One region of the Micromonospora sp. CNZ322 genome, then DNA from elsewhere that is predicted to be linked to it. Evidence: riboswitches for the same ligand, from Rfam matches in the RefSeq annotation. Region 1 holds a riboswitch; each other region holds the start of a gene.

Region 1 (6,069 bases):
GTTCGGTGGCGAGCAGCTTCGCCGCCTCGGTCGCCGACGCGCGGTTGTCGGTGGCGAAGAGGGGCACGTTCGACGGCTGCGGGCTGGTGCCGGAGTCGATCATGGCGACCGGGATGTTGGCGCTGAGTGCCTTGTCGGTCGCCGGCGCCAGCGCGCTGGAGTCGGTCGCCGCGTAGACGATGCCGTCGACCTTCTTGGTGACGAAGTTCTGGATCAGGTTGACCTGGCCCTCGACGTCGGTCTCGGTGGTCACCCCGTCCCACTGGACGGTGACGTTCCCGGCGCGCTGCGCGGCGCACTCGGCGCCCGCCTTGACCGTGTTCCAGTAGTCGGCCCCGACCGCCTTGGGTACGACGGCGAGCTTCAACGGGCCGCTCGCGTCCTTGGTCGCGCCGTCGCCGCCGTCACGGACCTCGACCCCGCCGCAGGCGCTGAGCAGGGCGGTCGCCGCGGCCGCGGCCAGGATCGCCTGCGCGCGCAGGAGTCGTCCTCGCGTCCGCCGGCTGGTGGTGGTGTGTGCCATGGTGTGTGTCCTTCCTCGTTCGGACTCTCGGAATGGCATATCAACCCCGTGATTCCAGCCGCCGGCGGCGGTACTGGTCGAAGTAGACGGCGGCCCAGATGATCACGCCGACGATCACCTGCTGGTAGTGGATGCTGATGTCGAGCAGGACGGCGCCGTTGCGGACCAGGGCGATGAGGAACGCGCCGATGATGGTTCCGACGATCCGGCCCTGCCCGCCGAACAGGCTGGCTCCGCCGATGACGGCGGCGGCGATGACGTCGAGTTCCAGCGAGATCCCGTAGTTGGGCTGGCCGGAGTTGACCCGGGACGCGGCGATCATGCCGCCCAGCCCGACCAGCACGCCGGCCAGCACGTACACCCCGGTCAGGTGCCGTCCGACCCGGATTCCGGAGCGGCGGGCCGCCTCCAGATTGGAGCCCATCGCGTAGGTGTACTGACCGAAGCGGGTCTGGGAGAGCAGGAAGGCGACACCGACGGCGACCAGGACGGTGATCACCACGGCGAACGGAATGCCGAGGATCTGCCCGTTGCCGAGCAGTTGGAAGGACCGGGGAAGGCCGTAGACGCCGACCGCTCCGGTGATGATGAAGACCAGGCCGCGACCCACGGACATCGTCCCCAACGTCGCGATGAACGGCGGAATCCGGGCAACCGTCACCAGCAGGCCGTTCAACAGCCCGGCCAGTGCGCCGACGCCGATCGCGACCGCCGTCGCCGCCCAGAGTGAGAAGCCGAGGTCGCGCACGACCATCGCGCCCAACACGCCGGCGAGCGCGGCGACGGACCCCACGGACAGGTCGATGCCCTTCGTAATGATGACCATCGTCTGGGCCGTGGCGATGATGGCGATCACCGCCGTCTGGGCGCCGATGTTGAAGAGGTTGTCCGCTGTCAGGAAGTAGGGACTCGCGAAGGTCAAGGCGATGAACAGGACGACCAGCGCGGTCGCGGCGGTGAACTCGGAGACGGCGTGGGAGATCCGTTCCCGGAACCAGTCGCTGAGTTCGCCGCGCTGCGTGCCGGCGGTTGCCTCGGCGCTACTCATCGTCGGACCTGACCTCCCCAAGCGCGGCGCCGGCGTCCGACGGGGACCCGCCGACGAGCCGAACGCCTGTGAGCGACCGACCCCGCTCGGACGGTGGTGCGGCTAGATGGCCACACACCCCTTGGGGATAGGTCGGATGTTTCCCACGATCAGGCGTTACCTTGCCACGCATTCACGTATGTTGCCAAGGTCTTGCAAGCATGTTTTGCCATCGTTACTTGCACCCCCGAAGGCATACGTCCGACCACATCGACATCGCTGCCGCCGTCAGCGTGTTATCGATAACATGCTATGTCCCCAGTTGGGAAGGCGCTGCCCTCTCAGGACGGGGCCAGCCGGTAGACCCGGCTGGCGGTCTGGCGCCAGATCGCGGCCCGCTCGTCGTCCGACAGCGGGTCCAGCAGGTCACCGAGGACGGTGACCCAGCGGGTGTACGAGGTGGCGAGCAGGCACACCGGCCAGTCCGAGCCGAACATCAGCCGATCCGGGCCGAACACGTCCAGGGCGTGCTCGACTGCGGGCCGCAGGTCGGCTGTCGTCCAGGACTGGCCGTCCACCTCGGTCACCAGGCCGGAGAGCTTCGCCGTCGTGTTGGGCTCGGCCGCTAGCGCCAGCAGGTCGCGCTGCCAGTCACCGAGATCGGCGCGCCCGAGCGGGGGCTTGCCGAGGTGGTCCAGGACGAACCGCACCTGGGGCAGGTCGCGGACGAGCCGGGCGGCCGCCGGCAGCTGATGATGGCGCACCAGGAGGTCGAAGGCGAGGCCGGCGGCACCGACCGCGGCGATGCCGTGCCGCACGTCGGCGCGGTCGAGATAGGTCGGGTCGGGTTCGGACTGGACCAGGTGGCGGATCCCGACCAGCCGTTCGCCGCCGCGGGCCCTGCGTAGTCGGGCGAGGCGACGGTCGACATCGGCGGCGGTGAGGTCGACCCAGCCGACGACCCCGGCGATGAGGGGGTCGTCGGCCGCGATGCCGAGCAGCTCGGGCGTCTCCGACCGAACGGCGACGGACTGGACGACCACGGTCTGGGTGACCCCGGCGGCCCGGGTCGCCGGGGCGAGCTCGACCGGCGTGAAGTCGTCGTCGATCGCGGCCATGGTGTGCGGGTCGATCCAGGGCTGTGGGTGCCGCGCCCGGACCCAGAGGTGATGATGCGCGTCGACGATGCCCTGTCGTCGCGCAACCTCGCCGGTCGTCACCGGCCCCGTCCTGTGTGTTCGTCCACTCTGCACCCCGCCCCGCCGCTGATCGAAACCCTCCGGGTCGACCCGGAGCCACAGAGCCGATCTGGCAGGTTGACCATGTTAGCGGTAACAGAGTGTTCACGAGTCGCGGAACGCGCGCTACGACCGGCTTGCGGCAGTGTCGCCTTTTGGTCTGACGAATCCGCCGGCACCCTGCGGCTCGGTCGGCTCGTTGACCGACCGGTGGGTGCCGCGTTCGGTGCCCGGGGTCCGGGTTGACCGCCCGAGGCGGCACCGCTACCGTCGACCCACTATCTGCGGCGACGCGAGGGAAGCCGGTGTGAATCCGGCGCGGTCGCGCCACTGTGAGCGGTCCCCAACCACAACTGGGGGCCGCGAGCCAGGACGCTCGGTCGTCCGCAGCCTTGCGATGGGGACGCGTCATCCCTGGGGAGGTTCGTGTATTCATGTCTAGCTCCGCTTCCAGCCAGCCGGTAATGCATCCCGCTGGCAGTGTCCGTCTAATGTGGACGGTTCTGGCGACCGTTGCCGTGCTCACCCTGCTGGCGTACCTCGTCGCCTTCGACCAGGGGGCGGTGTCGCGCAGCGGCATGTACCTGCACGAGCTGATGCACGACGGCCGGCACCTGCTGGGCGTCCCGTGCCACTGAACACCACCGCCGCTCCCCCGTTCCTCGCCGTCCTCGTCCGCGGGCTGCTGGCCGGCCTGATCGCCGGCCTGCTGGCCGGGGCGTTCGCGTACGTCGCTGGCGAACCGCACGTCGAGGCAGCCATCGCCATCGAGGAGGCGGCGACGCACGGTGAGCCCGCCGCCGGTGCGCACGATCACGAGGACGCCCTGGTCGGCCGGACGGGTCAGCGCGGCGGTCTGTTCCTGGCCACCGGCCTGTTCGGGGCCGCGATGGGTGGCCTGCTGGCCACGGCGTACGTCCTGCTGTCCCGGCGGCGTCGCGGCGACGACGACGGGCGGGCGGGTCTGCTGCTGGCCGGCGCGGCGCTGCTCGGCGCGGTGATCGTGCCGTTCGTCAAGTACCCGGCGAACCCGCCGGCGGTCGGCGACCCGGCCACCATCAACCAACGGACCGTCACCTACCTGTTGATGGTGGTGCTCGGGCTGGTGGCCGTGTGGGCCGGCTCGCTGGGCTACCGGTCGGTCGGTGCCCAGGCGCCGACGTGGCTGCGCGCCGCCGGGGCCACGGGCGGGTTCCTGCTGGTCACGGCAGTGTCGTACGTGGTGATGCCGTCCTTCCAGGAGGTTCCGGCGGACTTCCCGGCGACCCTGCTGTGGAGTTTCCGACTGGCCTCGCTCGGCACCCAGGTCGTGCTCTGGACCGGCATCGGCCTGCTGTTCGCGGCCCTGATGCACCACGAGCGGCGTCACCGGGCCGGCACCGCACTGCCGAGCACGTGACCGGCACCAGCCTTCGGCTGGTCGCCCACGGTCACACCGCCGCTCTGCGCCGGGCCCGCTTCGGCGGCGCCGACGACGGCCTGGACGAGGGTGGCCTGCGTGCCGCACTCGCCCAGGCCCAGGCGGGCGCAGACCGGCGCGGGCCCCTCGGCGTCAACGCCACCTGCCTGTCCAGCCCCGCGGTGGCCGCCCGACAGACCGCCGACGCCTTCGGCCTGCTGCCGACGATCGAGACCGCGTTGGCCGACTGTGACTACGGGGACTGGTCCGGACGGTCGCTGGAGGAGATCGCTGAATCGCAGCCGCAGGCGCTGCACGACTGGCTGTCCGCACCGGAGTCTGCGCCGCACGGCGGTGAGTCCGTCACGGCCGTGCGGGATCGGGTCGGCGGCTGGCTGGACGAGCAGCAGGAAGCCGGTGGACGCGTCATCGCGGTCACCCACCCACTGGTGATCCGGGTCGCGGTGGTGCACGCCCTCGGTCTTCCGATGGCGACGTACCGGCAGGTGGACGTGGAGCCCCTGGCCGTCGTCCGGCTCACCAGCCGGGGTGCGCGCTGGCAGCTCCGCCTCAGCGCACCGCGAGCAGGTTGAGGTCGAACCGAACGGCGCAGGCCGTGGCCACCAGGAGTGGACACGGCCTGCGCTCGTTCGGCGACTGTCAGCCGCCTGCTCAGTGGTGCCGGTGGGGCAGGTGCAGCTCGACCGGCTCGGGCGGAAGGTCGTCGACACCGGCGGCGACGGCCTGTTCGTGACGGCGACGCGCCGAGGGCAGGGCGAGTGCCGCGAAGACGGCCAGGACCGCGACGCCCGCGCACACCCAGAAGCCGGCGGTGAACGCCGCGTCGGTGGGCAGCCCCGTAGGGGTGCTGTTCGACGTGATGACGGCCGCCACGACCGCCGCGCCGATGCTGCTGCCGATGGTGCGGGCGATGGTGTTGACGCCGCTCGCCTCGCCGGTCTGCCCCGCCGGGACGCTCTCGATGATGGCGTTGGACATCGCCGCGAACGCCAGGCCGATGCCGGCGCCGGTGAGCACCCCGGAGAGCAGCACCTGCCAGGTCGCGCCGTGCGCGAGAGCCGGCAGCGCGAATGCGACGACGACCGCGACAGTGCCGAGGAACATCGGAACCTTGGGACCGAAGCGACGGTCCAGCAGGCCCGCGAGGGGACCGAAGACCACCATCATCAGAACGGTGGGCAGCAGGAACAGGCCCGCCTGGGACACCGTCTTGCCGAACCCGTACCCGGTGGCGGCGGGAAGTTGCAACAGGGTCGGCACCAGCACGAACGTCCCGAACATCGCGAAACCGAGGATCAGGGCGACGAGGTCGGTGGCCCAGACACCGCGAATCCGCATCAGGCGCATGTCGATGAGCGGCTCGCGTACGCGTAGCTCGACCCGGACGAACACCACCATCGCGACCGCGCCGAGCAGGAACAGGCCGATTGTCTTCGGCTCGGTCCAGCCCCAGCCCTGCCCCTTGCTCACGGCCAGCAGCAGCGAGACCAGCGAGACCGACAGGATGGCCGCGCCGAGCATGTCGAGCCGCCCGGGCGTGCGGACCCGCGACTCGGGCATTCCGAAGATGGCTCCGAGCAGCGCGACGACGACGAGGACCAGCGGCAGCCAGAACAGCCAGTGCCACGACAGGTGCTCCACGATCGGGCCCGCGGCCACGATGCCGACACCGGCGCCGACCCCGAAGATCGCCGACAGCAGGCCGACGGTGACGCCGACCTTCTCCCGGGGCAGTTGGTCGCGGACGATGCCGATCGACAACGGCAGGATCGCTCCGGCGGCTCCCTGTAGCGCCCGCGCGACGATCAGCACTGTCAGGTTGGGGGCCAGGGCGGCGAGCAGGGTGCCCGCGGCCAGGGCC
Region 2 (6,069 bases), on a different contig from region 1:
CCGGTCGGACCTGTGGTGTCTGGGTCACGATGCCGGGCTCATGCTCATCTCCGGCGTGGCGCTCATGCCGGTCATCGGTTCGCCGTGCCCGGGGGCGTAGCTCTCCTGCGCGCCGGTGAACGGCTTGGCCATAGCGCGGAACTGTTGGGTCTTGCCGTCGGCGAAGGTCAGGGTGACTGTCAACTCGTCGCCGGCCTGAACGGGCTTGGTGAGGTTCATCAGCATGAGGTGGTCGCCGCCGGGCTCCAGAGCGTGCGAGCTCCTGGCCTTGATCACGATGCCGCCCTGCTTCTGCCGCATGACCATCTTGCCGTCCTTCACGGCCATCTCGTGCAGCTCCATCGGCGACAGGGGGTCGTGGCACTCGTCACCGTGACATCGGTGTCGCCGTCGTTGACCAGGGTCCCGAAGGCCGCCGTCATGCCCTTGTCGGCCGCCTTCACCCAGGGGTCACGAATGCCGAGCACACCAGCGTCCGGGTTGGCCGAGGCCGAGGCCGAGGCCGACGCGGACGGGCCCGCCTGCGCTGTCGACGGAGAGTCGGACGAGCCGCAGCCGGCGACGCCCACCGTCAGGATCGCGGCAGCGAGCACGGCGGCCGAGCGGCGGCGTGAAGCGTTTGGGCTGGTGGTGCGCATGTGTTCTTCCTCCGATGGTTGCTGCTGGGAGGTTGGTCGGCCGCAGCTCGGAGAAAGTTCCGGACTCAGGGAACGTTGATCGTGAACTCCCCGGTGTGCACAGTGCCGGCGACCTGGAAGTCGAAGAAGGCCCGGTACCGGCCCGAACTCGGCGCGGTCAGCCAGAACTTGACCGTCCCGTCGACCAGCTCCTGCTCGGGGTGGACGTGCACGTAGCCGAGATCACCCTCACGAACGACGACCAGGTGCCCGTACGCGCCCAGGTATCGCTTCAACTGCGCCGGGACCGTCGGGTCGGCGCTGACCTGGAAGTGGATCGGCGCCGTCACCCCCACCGTCGGGGAGCCGGTCATCGACACCGTGTACGGGCCAGCCGTCGCCTGCGCCTGAGCGGGCGGCAGCGCGGTCGGGCTGTGCGCGCCGGGCACCGTGTGGTCGACGCCCAGCACGAGAGGCTGCTGCTTGCCGTCGGCCGCGGTGACGGAGAAGTCGGCGAAGACGCGGTAGCCGCCGGGTCGGGCCAGCGTCAGGGGGACGCTCCAGGTGCCGTCGGGTGCCATCGTCGGGTGCAGGTGCTGGTAGCCGGACAGGTCGCGGCCCACCACGATCAGGTGCAACGGCTTGTCGTGGACGACAGCGAAGCGGGTCGCCGCCTGCCGGTCGGTCCCGACGATGCGGAACCGGTAGTCCGCGCGTACACCAGGCGGTTGGGACCGCTCCAGCGGTTGCAGGGTGTACCCGCCGGCGCTGACCGTCGTCCCGGTCGCCAGCGTCGCGCCCGTCGCGTCGTCACCCCGATGCGTGTGCGGCCCCGTACCGGCCGGGTGTTGGTGCCCGTCGGTCGCCGAGCCCACCTGGCCCGAGTCGGGCGGTCCACCGGCTGACGGTCGTGCGTTGCCGGTCGCCGGGCTCTCGTCGGCGGTGCCGATACGGGCCAACCCGAACCCGGCCAACAGGGCCACCACCAGACCACCGACGAACAGCGCCAGGTGGGTGTTGCTCAACCGGGACCCAGGCGTCGCGGCGGCCAGGTCCGTGTCGGGCCGTGGTCCGGAGTCGACCGCCGGCTCGCCGTCCGTGCTGGCGAGGGCCTTGGTCACCTGATCGGTGGGCGTCGGATCGACAGCAACGCCCGTGCGGGCCGTGACGACCGTGTTGCCCTTGCGCTCCGCCGGCACGGTGGCGGGCCGCTGCTTGTCGCTCGCGGTACGCGCGACGACGCCGCTCGCCGCGCCGACCTTGCCCCCGCCGGTCTTGCCCTCGCCGACCTTGCCGCCGACGGTATTGCCAGTGCCGGTCCTGTTCATGGCACGGGCGCCACCGCCGCGTCGACCGGAGGTCGCCGCCGAGGTACGGCCCCGGCCGGTGGGTGTGCCGCCGGATCGGCGACGCCAGACGACGAACCCCGCCATCGCTCCGACCGCCGCGACCGCCGCCGCCCAGCCGGCCCAGGCCGGTGCCCCAGGACCGCTCTCCTCGGTCGACCCGGTCGGCGGGGCCGCCGCAGCCGGCGGGGTCGACGGATCGTCCGCGGTGGTCGGCACCGCCGAGGCCTGCCCGGACGTGTTGTGCTGCTCGGTGGCGGCCACCAGCGCCGGGTCCGGTTGGGTCGACGGCGGGCTCCATCCCTTCGGCGCTGCCGTCACCCGCCCGTCGTAGCGGAAGGTCAGGGTGCCCCGCACGGTGTCGCCGTCCGAGGCGACCGACAGGTAGCTCACCGAGTACTGACCCTTGGCGGGCAGGTGGGCGACGGACACCACCGCGGGGAACCCCGTGGTGTACTCGCGTGGCTCGAACTGTCCGTTGACCAGGAAGTACTCGCGCACCGGCTTGTCCAGCGGCTTCGGCTCCCCCTGCGACCAGCCGTTGTCGACACGGGTGCCGCCCGGGGCGGTGATCGTGAAGAACGCGTTGGCGGCAGCCTTCTCGGTGAAGTAAAGCTGCACCGACGTCAACGGCTCGCGCACTGTGGCGCCGCTCGCCGGTGTGGACATGGCCAAGGTCCCGTGAGCTGCGGCGGGTTGGGCGGACGCGAGGAGGGCGACCGCCGAGGCGAGGAGGAGTGCGAGGAGGCCCGAGACCACCCGCCCGCAAGTCTGGGGGAGACGACGCATCTGGATATCCTCACCCTCGCGAGACTTTTTTCAAGAGGTGGCGATCTTCTTCCTCAGACGACAAAAGTTGACGATGAGGCCATCCGCCGCCCCGGCGGGACGCCCCGGGTGGACACATTCCCTGGCCAGCTATGCTCGCCGGCGGCGCTGGTTCGCCCCGTCGTGACCGGCTGGGCGTCGTAAGAGGGAACCCGGTGGAAATCCGGGGCTGCCCCGCAGCGGTGAGTGGGAACGACCGCCGTCATCAGCACTGGGCCAGTGGCCTGGGAAGCGACGGCCAGTAGGGGACCGGCGCGACCGGTCAGGCCCGCGAGTCCGAAGACCTGCCGGCACCGCGTACACAACCGTGTGCGCTGCCGTCGGCCTCGCGGGTGGGCTGAGCGGGTGACGGGTCGTGCGTGTGGCGCACGGCCAGGTCCTCGTCAGCGTGTGTCCGCGACCCGGCGGTGTGGTTTCCCGAGGGACGGACTACCGCTGTGCACGACACCACCACGATCGCCGGCCGAGCGCCGTCGGCGTCGCACCTGACCCTTTCGCAGATCATGGACCAGCACCACACCAACCTGATGGGTACGGTGCACGGCGGCCGGATCCTCAACCTCATCGACTCCGTCGCCGGTGTGGTCGCCGCCCGGCACTCCGACGGACCGGCGGTGACCGCCGCCATCGACGAGACGGCGTTCCTCCGCGCGGTGCGCGTCGGTGACGTCGTGCACGTCGACGCCCGGATCACCTGGGCCGGCCGCAGCTCGATGGAGGTGGCGGTCAAGGTGACCGCCGACCGGTGGGACCGGGCGGTGCCGCCCACCGACGTGGCAACCGCCCACCTGGTCATGGTCGCCATCGACGACGACGGCCAGCCTCGTACCGTGCCGCCGCTGCTGCCGGAGACCGATGGGGACCGGCGACGGTACCGGGAGGCGGAGATCCGCCGGAAGCACCGACTGGCGCTGCGGCGGGCGCTCCTCGACGGTGCCGAAGACGACTGACCCGTGCGCGGTCCGCCCGTGGCGGCGCTGGCGCGGTCCGAGGAACCCGCCCCGCCGCCTATCCGGTCGGATAGCGTCCACGTGAAGCCTCGATCACGGAGAGTGTGGATGGTTATGCGCGCTGCGGTGCTGCGGGAGTTCGACGTTCCGCTGACGGTCGAGGAAATCGGCGATCCCACCCCCGGGCCCGGCCAGGTGCTGGTGCGGATCGTCGCCAGCGGGGTCAACCCGCTCGACACGAAGATCCAGGCTGGAAAGGCCGCGCACGCGCGGGTCGAGCTGCCCGCGGTGCTCGGCCTGGACCTTGCCGGCGTCGTCGCGGCGGTCGGCGCGGACGTGACCGGATTCGAGCCGGGAGACGAGGTGTACGGGCTGTGCGGGGGCGTGGGCGACCTCCAGGGTTCGCTTGCCGAGTACGCCGCAGTAGACGCCCGGCTGCTGGCCCGCAAGCCGAACACCCTCTCGATGCGGGAGGCCGCCGCGCTGCCACTGGCGGCGATCACCTCCTGGGAGGGGCTCGTCGACCGGGCCGGGGTCCGCGCCGGGCAGAAGGTGCTGGTGCACGGCGGTGCCGGCGGTGTCGGATACGTGGGCGTGCAACTGGCCCAGGCGCGGGGCGCCGAGGCGTACGCCACGGGCGGGCCGGCGAGCATGCGGGTGATCGAGAGCCTGGGCGCCGTGCCGATCGACTACACCACGAGCACTGTCGAGGAGTACGTCGAGAGGTACACCGGCGGCGAGGGGTTCGACATCGTCATGGACAACGTCGGCGGCGCGACGCTCGACGCCTCGTTCGCGGCGGTGCGCACCTACCACGGGCACGTCGTCAGCGCGCTGGGCTGGGGCTCACACTCGCTCGCCCCGCTGTCGTTCCGAGGCGCGACCTACTCCGGCGTGTTCACGTTGCTGCCGATGCTCACCGGGCGGGGCCGCGAACACCACGGCGACATCCTGCGCGAGATCGCGGCGCTGGCCGACGCCGGCGCGCTGCGCCCCCGACTGGACGGGCGCAGGTTCACGCTCGACACGGTCATGGACGCCCACCACCTGGTCGCCGGCGGCACCGCCGAGGGCAAGGTCGTCGTGGACGTCGCCGGTTGAGCCGAGCCGTTCGTTTCCGCAGAGTGCTCTTCGGTTCTACGCAGCGGTCGACAAGGTTCTATGTGGCCTGGCAGGGGAGTGTGCGCAGGTCAAGGCGGTAAGGAGCTGTTGGTGGGCCTGGCCTTGTAACTGGGAGCAGATTGGGTGCAGGTTGGCGAAGCGGTCTCCGCGCCCGAAGTGCCCACCGACGCCGGAGAGAGACGATGGCTGTGATTTGTGGTGATGCGGTGGAGCGGTGCGGCGTGACCTCCCAGTAGAGGTCGAAGTGGTCAGGCGTCCTGCTGCCGGGATGGCTGGTGCCGGCCGGCGTCTCGGGCCGCCTAACGCCATGCCTGTAGGTGTGCTGTAGGTCGATGTGAAGCGTTGTGGGGGGCTTGCTGGGGTCGGCCGCGGTTCCGTCATTTGAGACTCCGATCCCACGGTCAACGCCCTGGCCAGGCGCTTCGGGGTGGAGACCTCTTCGGCGGCACCGAAGATGTCAGCCATGGTGCTCCCGGCCGTCAGTTGGGTGACGTCCGCTCAGCTGCCGGTGGCCTATCCTCCCGTGCGTGGATGAGCGCATGTGGCACCAGAGTTCCGACGTATCCCTTGTCATCCGTACCGATTTTGCCCATCCACAGGAATGGACAGCGATTCAGGCGGCGATCGCTGAACCGCAGACAGAAGACGGGTTCACCGCTTTCGTTGCATTCGTCGATGATCGTGCGTTCGAGGGGATCACGCCGTCGCAGCTCCTGGAGGTGGTGCCCGCGGATTTCAATCATGCCGTTGCCTTCCTCGTCGACACGAAGGCGCTGACCCACCCTGATCGGCCGATCCTGGTAGTCAACCTCTACGACTACGTGGAAGATCTAGAGGACCAGGGCAAGGGGCCGCAGTACGGTGCCACGTTCCGAGTCCTGCCGTCCGAGATGTGGTCGGTTCAAAACAACCTCACGATTTCGAACATGGACTGGGAAGATTTTGCCGACAATGCGAACGGCGAAGGCATCTTCCGCGGCTTCTACTAACACGCAACCTGATGCGAACATCTGCCGCCGCATGGCGCATTAGCCGTCCGTACACCCTCACGGCCAGTACGGCATCGAGATCGCCCGCCGAATCATCAGGCGATGATCGTGGCTGCAGACCCGGCCGCCAGCGCCATGGTCGGCGTGACTCACCATGATTGCTGGACGAGTCAGCTGACGGACCTACCCGAGCAGCGCCGCCGCCGCGGCCAGGGTG
Region 3 (6,069 bases), on a different contig from region 1:
TGGTGGCTGGGCGGCAGGTCCGGGTCGTGGTAGATGGCGATCGGGTTCTCCCCGAAACCGCGGGGCGGCTGGATCAGCAGCACCACGTTGCCGAAGCGCAGCCCCGCGAGCACGATGTCGCCGCCCTCGGTGTACAGCTCGCCCGGCGGCTCACCCCAGTGCTCCCGCATCCGCCCGCGCAGCTCGGCCGGGACCTCGTCGAACCAGCGCCGGTACGTCGGTCCCGGTATCCGGGCCTCGGCGGCGGCCAACTGTTCCGGGGTGAGCCACTCCACGTCGTGACCACCGGCGGCGATCAGCGCGTGGATCAGCGCGTCGCCGTCGTCGGGCGGTGGCGCGTCACCCAGGTCGTAGCCGGCCTCAACCAGCGCGGCGAACAGCCGGACCGCCGAGGCCGGGGTGTCCAACCCGACGGCGTTGCCGACCCGGGAGTGCTTGGTGGGGTACGAGCTGAGCACCACGGCGACCCGCTTGTCGGCGTGCGGCACGTACCGCAGCCGGGCGTGGCGCACCGCGAGCCCGGCGACCCGGGCGGCCCGCTCGGGATCGGCGGCGTAGACCGAGAGCCCGTCGGCGTCGATCTGCTTGAACGAGAACGGCACGGTGACGATCCGGCCGTCGAACTCGGGGATGGCCACCTGCATGGCGGCATCCAGAGGGGACAGGCCGGCGTCGCTGTCGGCCCACTGCGCGCGGGTGCTGGTGAGGCAGAGCGCCTGGATGACCGGCACGTCCAGGGCGGCCAGCGCACCGACGTCCCAGGCGTCCTCGTCGCCGCCACCGGAGGCGTCCGCGGCGACCGCGCCGCCGGCCGCGAGCACCGTGACCAGCAGCGCGTCACAGCGGGCGAAGAGTCCGAGTGGGCCGGCGCCCGCGGTCAGCCCGCGCAGCGAGCCGCAGAAGATCGGCAGCGGGTTGCCGCCCGCTTTGCGGACCGCGTCCGCGAGCACGTCGACGAAGTCGGTGTTGCCGGCGAGGGCGTGCGCCCGGTAGAAGACGATCCCCACCGTGGGCCGATCCGGGTCGGCGGGGTGTTCGCCGTGCACGCCGTACGCCGGGGTGGGCGCGGGTGCGGCGAACCCCTCCCCGGTGAGCAGCACCGTGTCGGAGAGGAACCGGGCCAACTGCCCCAGGTTGTCCGGACCGCCCTCCACCAGGTACGCCAGCGACTGGGTGACCACCCCGGACGGCACTGTGGAGATGGCCATCAGCTCCGCGTCGGGCAGCGCCTCGCCGCCGAGCACGACCGTCGGCACGCCGGTGGCGAGCACCGCGGCGAGGCCGTCCGGCCACGCCTGCCGACCGCCGAGCAGGCGTACGACGACGAGGGCGACCCCGTCGAGCAGGGCGGGCACCTCGTCGGCGGCGACCCGCGCGGGGTTGGCGAGCCGGTAGTCGGCGCCGCTGGCGCGGGCGGCCAGCAGGTCGGTGTCGGCGGTGGACAGCAGCAGGATGCGCACGGCAGGCTCCGGAAAGTGACGCCCTGGGCCCTCACGGGGGCGACCGGGGCGATTCGGGTGGGTACGGCGTCAGCCGGTACGACGGCCCGAGCGAACGGCACACCGACGCATGGGTCGGGGCCGGTCAGCGCCGGGCGATCAGCTCAGCGGTGCCGGTGGCCGGTGTCCTTGGAATGCGCTGCCTGGAGCGCAATACGACGACAATCGTCGATGAATGAGACGCCGTGCGTCATCGGGTCCTCCTCGGGTGTCCACGCCCTGGGGTACGTCCCGACGGCCGAAGTATCCTGGCTTCCGGATCGACGCTCTCCCCCGGCCTTCCAACCGCAGACACACGGCCGTGACTCACGAGGGGGGATCGCTCCCCGGTGACAGTGGCGGGACCGCGTCGGATTCGCACCGACTTCCTTCACTGCCGTCAGGCCGCGAATGCTGCCACACCGCCGCGCCGCCGGTCAACGCGGACCCCACCACCATCCGACCACGCCCACCACATTGACCTGCGAAAATATCGGCGTGCGGGTGATGCCTCTCGCCGCAACGGCGGCTGGGCGGACTGATTGACCGGCCTCGCGGAGTGGCCCGTGGCCGGGGGCGGAGTGTTCACGCGGCCCCTTTGGAGCTGATGTCGTAGACGATTCAGCCGCCTCGGCTTCCGGTCCGCGTCTCGGCTTCAGGTCCGGACGTACGGCGATGTCGCCAACGATTCAGCTCTAAAGGCGCCGAACGACACACGCCCGGGACCGAACACGCCACGCGCGACGACCGACACCGCTCGACGCCCCGATCAGCGGGCGTGGCGTTCCGGGTGGGCCCGGCTCCAGGTCCGCATCCGCTCCGGGTAGCCGGTGCGCGCCGCCTCGTACAGCGGCACCGCGTGCTTGCGGGCGATGCCCCCGGCCGCGCGGGGCGTTCCGGTACGGCGGCGGATCCACTCGCCGTCGTGGGCGATCGCCACCACAGTGGTGTCCGTCGCCGTCGTCTCCGGTTCCAGGTAGAACTCCACCCCGCGCCGAGTGGCCACGAACGCCTCCAGCGCCGCGAGGTCGTCGCGGGTCGCCTCCCGGTCCAGCTTCGTCGGGGTCGCCTCGGCACCCCGTGACCGGCGGTTGAACCAGCTCATGCCCCGCCCCTCTCCTCGACGTCCCTCCAGTGCAGCACCGGTTCCTGGCAATACGCTGCACGCCGGATGGGAGAGAGCTGACCTGCGTCGGGAAATCCTGTGGAACCCGCGGCGGGTGGGCGGTGTCATGAGTGTGATCCGAACGGAGGCTCCCCTGGACGACGAGGCGCTCGTCACCCGCGCTCGGGCAGGTGACCTGGAGGCGTACAACCTCCTGGTCGCCCGGCACACCGCGTCCGCGTACCGGACCGCGGTGCTGCTCGGCGCGGGCTCGGACTCCGAGGACGTCATCCAGGAGGCGTTCGTGAAGGCGTACCGGAAGCTGTCCCGTTACCGGGGTGACGCGTCCTTCCGGTCGTGGCTGCTCGCCATCGTCGCGAACGAGACCCGCAACCTGCACCGCTCCCGTGGCCGGCGCGACGGGCTCGTCCTGCGGGCGGCGGCAGCGGACCCGACGTCCGAGATCGCCGAGGACGACGCGGTCGGCGCGGTCCTCGCCGGGGAGCGCCGGGCGTCGCTGGTGCAGGCCCTGCGACAGTTGCCGGTACGGGACCGTGAGGTGATCGTCTGCCGGTTCTTCCTCGATCTCACCGAGGAGGAGACGGTGGCGGCTCTGGGTTGGCCCCGAGGCACTGTGAAGTCGCGGACGTCCCGGGCGCTGGCGAAGCTTCGCGGCCTGCTCGACCGTGAGGAGGTCCGGCATGGGTGACCTCGAACGGGAACTGCGCGACCTGTCCGCCTGGCTGGACACCCCCGATCCGCCCGACGTGACCGCCCGCGTCCGCGTACGACTCGGCACGCCCGCGCCACGACGGCGTCGGTGGCGGTCGCTCGCCGCGGTGGCGCTCATCGCCCTGCTGGTGGCGCTGTTGCCGCCGACGCGGGCCGCGATCGCCGACGTCGTCACGGGGCTGCTGCGCTTCGCCGGGGTCAGCATCGCCACCTCGCCCGCCCCGACGCAGCCCTCCGGCACCGCGTCGCCGTTGCCCGGGCAGCGGACCGTCGCCCTGGACGAGGCGCAACGGGCGGTGCGGTTCCCGATCCGCCTGCCGACGATGCTGGGCACGCCGGAGCGGGTGCTGGTGGCCGACCCGGACGCCACGGGCCGGTACCGGGTGGCGACGCTGCTCTACGACGGGGGCGCGCTGCGCGTCGACGCGTTCGACGGTCACCTCGACCTGGCCTTTCACAAGGAGGTCACCCCGCCGGGCGCGAACTGGGTTCACGTGAACGGCGACTTCGCCATCTGGGTCGACGGCCCACACGCGTTGTCCTACGTGGACCGGGCGGGCGAGATCCGCAGGGAGACCGCCCGACTGGCCGCCTCGACCCTGATCTGGCAGGACAACGACGTGAGCTACCGGCTCGAGGGCACCCTCACCAAGGCCGAGGCGATCGAGATCGCGCGCTCACTGGGCTAGTACGCGTTCGGGTCCCAGTCCGCGAGCTGCTCCATCGGCTGGGTGTCGCCGGTGGTCTCCAGGTCGTCGAGCGGGACGCGGTCGTAGAAGTAGAGGACCAGTTCGCTCGCTGCGCCTCGCATCGCCATGTCGCCCGGCTCCGCGTCGGCAGCGAGGTCGTCGCAACGGACGCCGTCGGCGTTGAGGGTCAGGCGCCAGGAGCGGCCCTCGGCCGTGTGCAGGTCGATGGTCGCCGGCTTGAACGGCCAGGGGACTGTCGTCGCCGCGACAGTCGTCAGGAACTCGTCGACGCCCTCGACCGCGACGTCCGTCGGCAGCGGCTGCGTGGCCCCCTGGGTGAGCTGGGCGTCGTAGGTGTGGACGGCCAACTCCTGGATCTGGTGCCGGGCCACGGCTCCGCTGGTCTGCGGGGCCTGCGAGCGGCCCCACCAGGTCCAGCAGCCGCGGTCCGGGCCGGCCGCGCGCATCGCATCGAGCATGAGCTCGGTCGACTCGGCGAGCCAGGCGTCCAGGGTTTCGCGGTCCCGGGGTGCGGTCGGGGCGCCCTTCGGGTCCGTCCTCGCCGGGGGCTCGGCGCCCGGGCCCGCCGCGATGATGGCGGCCTGACGCCGGCGGCCGTCGCCGAGATGCTGTGCCAGTTCGCGCAGCGTCCAGTCCGGACAGGTCGGGACCTGGACGTCAAGGTCGGGGGCGGACGCGATCGCGGCGCGGACCGCGGCCGAGCGGTCTTCGATCAGCCGCAGGACCTCAGGAAAATCCAACATGTTCTGCACCTCGGTTGTGTACCAGTACGCTCCGACCACGGACAGCGAATTTGTCTGACGAACGCATCGACAGCCGAGCGGAGCGCTGACGGTCAGCCCGGTCTACGAGTCGTCTCGGCCCTGCCAGGTCGTCACACAAGCCTCGTTACCCTCGATATCGGCGAGAACCCAGAAGGCGGGAGCATGGGACGCGGATACAAGTCGGCCGCCGGCCGCCAGCGCGGCTTCGATCCGTCGTGGTGCCTCGTCGTGCGGGACGCAGATGTCGAAGTGGATGCGATTCCGGTCCGGGCGTGGCTGATCCATCTGCTGAAACCACATCGCCGGCCCCTGCCCGACCGGGTCGACGATCGGATCCCTGGGACCGTCGGCTCCCGCCTCGTCCGTGTAGCCCAGCACGGCCTTCCAGAACGGCCGGACCGCTGCGATGTCGAGCGCGTCGACAGCGATCTCCACGAGCTGCACCGACCGCGAAGCTCCCGTACCAATCTCAGGCTCCGTCCGTAGCCCGACGTTCCGCATGGCGGCGGAAATCCGATGCGCAAGGTCGATATCGCAAGCGGTGAGCGACGCCCGATCCGCCGACTGCAGGGTCAGGACGACCCGGTCTGGTCGGATATCAGCGCGTAGGTGCCCGTCGGCGTCGCTACCGCACGCCGCCACCGCACGCGCCGCCGCCTCGGTTGCCTGGACCAATGAGCCGACGGGGACCGACGTGCGCAACGCGCCCAGCAAATACCGCCATCCCTGGTCGCTGACCGCGTCCGAGGCCGCCTGCCGACCCAGTGTCTGTTCCACCTAGACATCCTCACACGCGCCCGTAAGGGTCTGTCCCCTCTGGCCTCGCCGCCGTCAACCCGGTAAACGTTCCCGGTCAGAGCACTAGGAACCCGGCGGGCCCGGGCGGTGTCGGAAAGGTGCGACGAGTCCTCGGCGCGTACCGGAAGGGGCGAGATGGGTTCCTGGGGCAGGTTGATGCTGGCATCCTCGGTGGTCCTGCTGGCGGGGTGCACGGCCACCACCAGCGGCGCGGCGCCGACGGCGGGGGCGGCCACCACGGCGAGCACCGAGACCGCCTGCGCGGCGCGCGTCGAGACGGGGTCCCTGCCCGACTGGGCGGACGCCGGGTTCAGCGGGGACGCGCGGGTTCCGCACGTCTTCGGCGCGAAGGGTGACATCGTGGCGGTGCTGTTCGCCCATCCCCTGCGGCAGGTCCGGACGGACGGGTCGAACAACAAGATCCTCTGGGTGGCCCGCGCCGCCACGACCTCGCCCGACCCGACCGCACCGGCAACCCTGGT

What was found. Region 1 has a riboswitch for cobalamin ahead of FB453_RS15015 (CbtB domain-containing protein). Riboswitches for the same ligand answer to the same signal wherever they lie in the genome.
Region 2: it holds a riboswitch for cobalamin, as region 1 does, so the genes downstream of both, FB453_RS25615 (acyl-CoA thioesterase) here and FB453_RS15015 (CbtB domain-containing protein) in region 1, are expected to answer to the same signal.
Region 3: it holds a riboswitch for cobalamin, as region 1 does, so the genes downstream of both, cobN (cobaltochelatase subunit CobN) here and FB453_RS15015 (CbtB domain-containing protein) in region 1, are expected to answer to the same signal.

What each region holds. Positions count from the first base shown of each region.
Region 1 is NZ_VITD01000005.1:223,276-229,344, forward strand. It holds gene FB453_RS15000 (ABC transporter substrate-binding protein) at 1-523, opposite strand, end outside; gene FB453_RS15005 (ABC transporter permease) at 564-1,571, opposite strand; gene FB453_RS15010 (amidohydrolase family protein) at 1,892-2,770, opposite strand; cobalamin riboswitch at 3,043-3,187, shown strand; gene FB453_RS15015 (CbtB domain-containing protein) at 3,280-3,426, shown strand; gene FB453_RS15020 (CbtA family protein) at 3,417-4,187, shown strand; gene FB453_RS15025 (histidine phosphatase family protein) at 4,184-4,780, shown strand; gene FB453_RS15030 (MFS transporter) at 4,860-6,069, opposite strand, start outside.
Region 2 is NZ_VITD01000012.1:195,176-201,244, forward strand. It holds gene FB453_RS25600 (Dyp-type peroxidase) at 1-28, opposite strand, end outside; partial or broken gene FB453_RS25605 (copper chaperone PCu(A)C) at 25-638, opposite strand; gene FB453_RS25610 (copper resistance protein CopC) at 704-2,752, opposite strand; cobalamin riboswitch at 2,884-3,097, shown strand; gene FB453_RS25615 (acyl-CoA thioesterase) at 3,295-3,741, shown strand; gene FB453_RS25620 (zinc-dependent alcohol dehydrogenase family protein) at 3,850-4,842, shown strand; gene FB453_RS25625 (DUF6924 domain-containing protein) at 5,391-5,852, shown strand; gene FB453_RS25630 (AEC family transporter) at 6,036-6,069, opposite strand, start outside.
Region 3 is NZ_VITD01000002.1:532,035-538,103, forward strand. It holds gene cobN (cobaltochelatase subunit CobN) at 1-1,460, opposite strand, end outside; cobalamin riboswitch at 1,719-1,895, opposite strand; gene FB453_RS07515 (hypothetical protein) at 2,248-2,583, opposite strand; gene FB453_RS07520 (RNA polymerase sigma factor) at 2,711-3,292, shown strand; gene FB453_RS07525 (hypothetical protein) at 3,285-4,004, shown strand; gene FB453_RS07530 (maleylpyruvate isomerase N-terminal domain-containing protein) at 4,001-4,768, opposite strand; gene FB453_RS07535 (VOC family protein) at 4,871-5,566, opposite strand; gene FB453_RS07540 (hypothetical protein) at 5,744-6,069, shown strand, end outside.